3 regions of the Quadrisphaera sp. KR29 genome follow, and region 1 is predicted to be linked to each of the others. Evidence: riboswitches for the same ligand, from Rfam matches in the RefSeq annotation. Region 1 holds a riboswitch; each other region holds the start of a gene.
The links. A riboswitch is a leader RNA that binds a small molecule or an ion and turns the genes downstream of it on or off. The one in region 1 is predicted to bind S-adenosylmethionine.
Positions count from the first base shown of each region.

Region 2: linked by a shared signal. The riboswitch ahead of ACUN9U_RS08885 (bifunctional o-acetylhomoserine/o-acetylserine sulfhydrylase) and the one ahead of ACUN9U_RS09405 (methylenetetrahydrofolate reductase) in region 1 are both predicted to bind S-adenosylmethionine.
Region 3: linked by a shared signal. The riboswitch ahead of ACUN9U_RS15245 (MetQ/NlpA family ABC transporter substrate-binding protein) and the one ahead of ACUN9U_RS09405 (methylenetetrahydrofolate reductase) in region 1 are both predicted to bind S-adenosylmethionine.

Region 1 covers NZ_JBQXXG010000008.1:104,578-106,825, reverse strand. Annotated here, with positions in the region: gene ACUN9U_RS09415 (dihydroxyacetone kinase subunit DhaK) at 1-216, shown strand, start outside; gene ACUN9U_RS09410 (low molecular weight protein-tyrosine-phosphatase) at 261-758, shown strand; SAM riboswitch class I at 937-1,024, shown strand; gene ACUN9U_RS09405 (methylenetetrahydrofolate reductase) at 1,109-2,155, shown strand; gene metE (5-methyltetrahydropteroyltriglutamate--homocysteine S-methyltransferase) at 2,152-2,248, shown strand, end outside.
Region 2 covers NZ_JBQXXG010000007.1:190,767-193,014, reverse strand. Annotated here, with positions in the region: gene ACUN9U_RS08890 (DUF4192 family protein) at 1-776, shown strand, start outside; SAM riboswitch class IV at 854-969, shown strand; gene ACUN9U_RS08885 (bifunctional o-acetylhomoserine/o-acetylserine sulfhydrylase) at 1,027-2,248, shown strand, end outside.
Region 3 covers NZ_JBQXXG010000018.1:58,197-60,444, forward strand. Annotated here, with positions in the region: gene ACUN9U_RS15245 (MetQ/NlpA family ABC transporter substrate-binding protein) at 1-844, opposite strand, end outside; SAM riboswitch class IV at 974-1,083, opposite strand; gene ACUN9U_RS15250 (methyl-accepting chemotaxis protein) at 1,243-2,248, opposite strand, start outside.

The DNA of each region.
Region 1 (2,248 bases):
CGCGCCGCCGTCGACGGGGCGCTCGGCACGGCCCGGCTGGTCGGGCGCCGCGGGCGCTCGCGCTACCTCGGCGACCGGGCGCTCGGCGCGCCGGACCCGGGTGCCGTCGCGGTGGCGGCCCTCGTCGTCGCCATCGCCCAGGTGCTCGAGGACGGGCCGCAGGCGCGGTCGCTGCCCTCGCCGACCGAGGTGGCCTCGGGGACCATCGGGGGGTGAGCTCCCCCTCCACCAGCACCCCGGGCCGGCGCCCGTACCGGATCATGACGGTCTGCACGGGCAACATCTGCCGCTCCCCCATGGCGGAGGTGGTGCTGCGCCACCGCCTGGAGGAGGCGGGCCTGGGCGAGGACGTGGTGGTCGACTCCACCGGCACCTCCGACGAGGAGGAGGGCGGCCCGATCGACCGGCGCGCCCGCCGGGTGCTGCTCGAGGCGGGCTACGAGGTGCCCGACCGCGGCGAGCGGGCCCACCGCGCCCGGCAGGTGCAGCCCGGGCAGGTCGAGCAGCGCGACCTGGTGCTGGCCATGACCGCCGCGCACCGCCGGGCGCTGCAGCGGCTGGCGCCGGGCGCCTCGGACCGGGTGGTGCTGTGGCGCTCCTTCGACCCGGCGGCCGCCGGGCTCGTCGGGGCGGGTCTCGACGTGGCCGACCCCTGGTACGGGGACCTGCGCGACTTCGAGGTCTGCCTGGCGCAGGTCGAGGCCGCCGCCGACGGCGTCGTCGACCGCGTCCGCGCGGAGCTGGCGCACAGCCGGTGAGCCGTGCCTGCCGCGGTGGTCCCGGCTGCGTCCGCCGACGCGCCCGGTGAGGCGCCCGGTGAGGCGCCCGGTGAGGCGCCCGGTGAGGCGCCCGGTGAGGCGCCCGGCGGCGCGCCGGCACGCCGTCCTGGCGGCGCGGTGGTCGACCCGCCGGCCGGGGATGCCCTACAGTCGCGGTTCGCCATCCAGAGCGGCCGAGAGACCTGGCTCGTCGACGCCGCAGCAACCACCCTCGGGTGTGGTGCTCCCGCCAGGCTCGATGGGAGATCTCCGTGCCGCACGTCCCGACGACCGCACCCACCGGCGCCCCCGCACGCGCGGTGCCCGGCGCCCGCCCCCCGCACCCGGCGGTGAGCCGCACCGAGGTCGCCGGGGCGCTGCTCGGGCCTGTCACCGAGCAGCTGCGCGCGGTGGCCAGCGGGCGGCGCACGCGCCCGGTGCTCTCGGTGGAGCTGTTCCCGCCCCGGCCCCAGGCCCGCGCCGGCTTCGGGGAGGCCGTCGGCCACCTGGTCAGCGCCGGCCTGGACTTCGCCAGCGTCACCTACGGCGCCGGGGGCTCCTCCCGCGCCGAGAGCGCCGCGACCGTGGCCGAGGTGCACCGGGTCAGCGCCGGGGTCCGCGACCAGGACGCTGACCCGGGCGGTCCCGCGGGCGCTCGCGCCGGCGGCGCGCTGCCGGTGCTGGCGCACCTCACGTGCGTCTCGCACGGGCCCGAGGAGGTCCTCTCGGTGGCCCGCGAGCTGGTCGGAGCCGGCGCCACGGGCTTCCTGGCCCTGCGCGGCGACCCCCCGCGCGACCCCGGCTGGCGGCCCCCGCCCGACGCGGTGCCCTCCTCGGCCGACCTGGTGCGCCTGCTCGGCGGGCCCGACCTGCACCCGGGTCCGCACCTCGGCGCCGACCGGCGCGCGCTCGACCTGGCCGTCGCCGCCTTCCCCGGTGGGCACCCCGCTTCGGCGGCGCCCTCCCAGGACATCGCGGCGCTGCGGGCCAAGGTCGAGGCCGGCGCCGGGTTCGCGCTGACCCAGGTGGTCTTCGACGCCGCGGAGTACACCGCCCTGCGGGAGCGCGCCGCGGCGGCCGGCCTCGACGTCCCCCTGGTCCCCGGCGTGCTGCCGGTGACCGACCCCCAGCGGGTGCAGCGCGTGGCGCGGCTGGCGGGCGTCGAGCCGCCCCCGTCGGTGCTGGCGGCGCTGTCCGGCTACGGCGAGGACGAGCGCTGCGCCCGCCACCGCCTCGGCGTGCAGCTCACCGCGCGGCTGTGCCGGGACCTGCTCGACGCCGGCGCGCCCGGCCTGCACCTGTACTCCATGAACCGCCACGAGGCCGTCGTCGACGTCCTCGACGCCCTTGACCTGCTGCCCGTGCCCGCCTGCTCCTGCCCCGGAGGCCGCTCGTGACCACCCCGCAGACCACCCCGCTGCCGCCGTTCCCGGCGGCCACCGTGCTGGGCTACCCCCGCGTCGGCCCCGCCCGCGAGGGCAAGCGGGCCC
Region 2 (2,248 bases), on a different contig from region 1:
TGGTGCACCGGGGACGGCTGTACTCCTACGCCTGCGACCGGTCCTGCTGCCCCGCCTCGGGACGGTCCCTGCAGGGCAGGGAGGCCACGCAGGTGGCGGCGGAGATGGTGCTGGCGGGCAGGGTCCTCCCCGCTGACCGCGAGAGCTGGGAGCTGGGGCTGCGCCGCTCGGTGGCCGCCGTCCCGCCCGCAGCCGGCGCAGGCGCCGGCGGCTCGGGCGGCTCGGGCGGTCAGGGCGGCCCGGGCAGCGCCGCGGACGTGGCCGCCGTCGGCGCCGCCCTGGCCTCCCGCGCCCGCCGCAGGCCACCTGCCGAGCGCGACGTGCTGCGCGACTGGCGCGACCTGCTCACCGCGCAGTCCCGCCGCGACGGCGCGGGCCTGCGGCTGGCCCCCGCGGAGGTCGCGGTGCTGCTGGCCGCGCTGCGCCGGCTGCCGCTGCGCGACCAGCTGCTCGCGGTGGCCGTCCCGCAGGCGCTGCCCGAGCTCGCCGGTGCGCTGGCGCCCGCGGCGGACCCCGGCGCCGCGCTCGCGGTGCTCCAGCAGCTGGCCCGCCGGGCTCCGGCGCGCTGGCGGGCCGCGGCGACCGGCTGCGCCGCCTACGTGGCCTGGTGCACCGGGGCGTCACCGGCGGCGGGCGTGTGGGCGCAGGCGGCGCTCGAGCTGGACCCCGCCCACTCCCTGTCCGCGCTGGTGCTGCAGGCGGTCAGCGTGGGCCTGCCCCCACCGGGCCGGGAGCCGGCGCTGGGGCCGGCAGGAGGGCCGGACGGGCGGTGGTGAGCTGCCGGGGCACCCAGAGGCGTCCACATGCTGAGACGAGGTGGAGGCCCGCTGCGGGCCTGCCTATCCTCCGAGCAGGTCATGAGCGCCAGCGCGAAGCCCCGGCTCGCTGGCCGGCAACCCCCGCCCGCGGTGGGGTGCCCCGGGTGATGACCCGGTCGCTCCCCGTCCGGGGCTGCGGCAAGCGCGGGCCACGGCCCGGCGGACCGCTGGGCCGCCGCGCCCTGGCCCTGAGGTCGGGGAGACTCCTGTGAACGACGGCTGGTCCTTCGAGACGAAGCAGATCCACGCCGGCCAGACGGCCGACAGCGCCACCGGCGCGCGGGCGCTGCCGATCTACTCCACCACGTCGTACGTCTTCGACGACGCCGCGGACGCCGCGGACCTGTTCGCCCTGAAGAAGTTCGGCAACATCTACACCCGGATCATGAACCCGACCACCGACGTGGTCGAGCAGCGCGTCAACGCCCTCGAGGGCGGCGTGGGCGCGCTGGCGGTCTCCTCGGGGCAGGCCGCCGAGACCCTCGCGCTGCTCAACGTCGCCGAGGCCGGCGACCACGTGGTGGCCAGCGCGGCCCTGTACGGCGGCACCTACAACCTCCTGAAGCGGAGCCTGCCCAAGCTGGGCGTCCAGGTGACCTTCGTGGAGGACCCCGACGACCTGGAGGCCTGGCGGGCCGCGGCCACGCCGCGGACGAAGGCGTTCTTCGCGGAGACGGTCTCCAACCCCCGCTCGCACGTGCTCGACATCGCGGGCGTCTCCGGCGTCGCGCACGAGGTGGGCGTGCCGCTCGTCGTCGACAACACCGTGGCCACCCCGTACCTGCTGCGCCCGCTCGAGCACGGCGCCGACGTCGTGGTGCACTCGGCGACGAAGTACCTCGGCGGCCACGGCACGGCCATCGCCGGCGTCATCGTCGACGGCGGGCGCTTCGACTACGGCCAGGGCGAGCGGTTCCCCGGCTTCACCACCCCCGACGACAGCTACAACGGCCTCGTCTACGCCCGCGACCTCGGGGTCGGCAGCCCCCTGGGGGCCAACCTGTCCTACGTCCTCAAGGCGCGTGTGCAGCTGCTGCGCGACCTCGGCGCGTCGCTGGCCCCCTTCAACAGCTTCCTCATCGCCCAGGGCCTGGAGACCCTCAGCCTGCGCATGGAGCGGCACGTGGCCAACGCCACCCGCGTGGCGCACTGGCTCGAGGAGCGCCCGGAGGTGCTCTCGGTCTCCTACGCCGGCCTGCCCTCCAGCCCCTGGTACGAGCGGGCCCAGCGGCTGCTGCCGCGCGGCGTCGGCGCGGTGGTCGCCTTCGAGATCGACGGCGGCGCCGAGGCCGGGCGCCGGTTCGTGGAGGGCCTGTCGCTGCACAGCCACGTCGCCAACATCGGCGACGTGCGCAGCCTGGTCATCCACCCCGCCTCGACCACGCACAGCCAGCTCGACGCCGAGCAGCAGCGCGCCGCCGGGGTGACCC
Region 3 (2,248 bases), on a different contig from region 1:
CGAGGTAGGTGGGGTCCTGCACGTCGGCGGCGCGCGCGGCGAAGATGTTGACGTAGGGCGCGGCGGCCGGTGCGGCCGGGTCGTCGGCGACGATCACCTGGTCGGCGGTCAGGCCGGCGGCGGTCGCGTAGTTGTTGTTGACGACGGCGGCTGCCGCGGAGCCGCTCTGGAGGGCGCGGGCGGTCTGGTCGGCGGAGATCGGCGTGACCTCGACCTTCGCGCTCGTGATGTCGTCGACCGAGGAGAAGGCGGTCCCGCCGCCGTCCAGCTGCACCAGGCCGGCCGACTGCAGGAGCAGCAGGGCGCGTGCCTCGTTGATGGCGTCGTCCGGGACGGCGACGACGGCGCCCTGCGGCAGCGCCGCGACGTCGCTCACCGTGGTCGAGTACAGCGGCAGGGGGTACACGGCGGTCGCACCGACGGGCTCGATGTCGTCACCGGAGGTGACGTTGTAGTTGGCCAGGTACTGGATGTGCTGGAACTGGTTGAGGTCGACCTGGCTCTGGCTCAGCGCCGGGTTCGGCAGGCTGTAGTCGGAGAAGTTCACCAGCTCGACGTCGACCCCCAGCTCGCTCTCCGCCAGCTCCGTGTAGGTCTCCCAGTACGGCAGGGCGCTGTCGGAGACGCCGATCTTCACGCTGCTGCGGTACTCCCCCGTCGAGCTGGCGCCGCCACCAGCAGCCGCGGCGGGCGCGTCGTCGCCGCCGCGGTTCGCGAGCCAGACACCCCCGCCCACGAGGAGGAGCAGGACGACGGCGGCCGCAGCGATCGCCGCGACCGGCGCCTTCCGCTTCGGCTTGTCGGGCAGGGCGGGGCCGCTGCTGCTGGGGGCGGGGCTGGACATGGCTCTCCCTGGGGTGCGTGGGACGTGGTGCCGTGCGCGGGCGCGGCGGGGGGCCGGGGAGGGGGTCAGCGGGGACAGCGCCGTGCGCGCGGCGCAGGCGGTGGTGTCCTCACGACGTCTCCTCGGGCGGGTCCGCTCTTGCCGTGCTGGTCGCACGGCCGGGTCGTCACCTGGAGCACCCCGCCGCGGAGGAGGGTTGCCGGACAGCCAGCCAGGGCTTCGCGCTGTCGCTCGTGACCTGGTCCAGACGGTACGGACGCCGTCCGGCGGGCGTCAAACCGGGGTGCGCGGCGCACGCGGACCGCCCGCCCCGCGACGGCGGGACGGGCGGCGTGGCGGGCGGTGGGAGAGAGCCAGGGGCGGGCGGTGGGGGGAGCCGGGTGCGGGTGCCCCGGGTCTCAGCGGCGCTGACCAGCCTGGAAGGCGCCGGCCATGGAGGCCTGCTCGGCCAGCACGTCGGAGGTGCGCGCCTGGACGGCGTCGAGCTGGCCGATGGTGGCCGCGGCGGTGGTGATGCCCTCCGCGACGGACTCCGAGGAGCGCTGGATGTCGGCGATCCGCTGGGCCACCTGCTCGGTGGCCTCGGCGGTGGCGCGCGCCAGCTCCTTGACCTCGCCCGCCACCACGGCGAAGCCGCGGCCGGCCTCCCCGGCGCGGGCGGCCTCGATGGTGGCGTTGAGCGCCAGGAGGTTGGTCTGGGCGGCGATGGAGGAGATCACCTTGATGATGTCGCCGATGGCCGCGGACGCGGCGCTCAGCGCGGCGACCTCGGCCTCCACGGCCTGGGCCTGCGCCGCGCCCGCCTGCCCCACCCGGGCGGCGTCCTCGGAGGCCGACCGCAGGCGCGAGACGGTGTCGAACAGGGCGCTGGCGGCGGCGGCGTCGTCCTCGGAGCGCTGGAGGGACTCCAGGCGCAGCGAGACGATGTCGGCGACCTGGCGCAGCGCCGCCTCGCGGGAGGCGGACAGCGTCGTCGTCGTGGTGGTGAAGAAGTCCATGGTGCCGACGACGCTGCCTGCGGTGATGACGGGGAAGCAGACGCCGGAGCGGACCCCGGCGCGCTGGGCGGCGGGCGCCCGCACGCAGTCCTTGAGCTCCCCGAGGTCCTCCACCGCCACCAGGTCGCGCGCCCGCCAGGCCCGGCCCGACAGGCCCACGCCCTCGGCGAAGGAGGCCGCCAGCGTGACCCTGCGGAACTCCTCGCCGGCCGACCCGGACTCCTGGACGAAGCGCAGCACGGGCTCGTCCTCGGCCATGGCCCAGTAGGAGCCGTAGGCCCACCCGAAAGCCGAGCGCACGGAGTCCAGCGCCGAGCTGAGCACCTGCTCGCGGGTCGTGGCCGTGTTGACGGCGGTCACGACGGTGGTCACCGCCTCGCGGTCCTGGAGGACCTCGGCGGTGGCC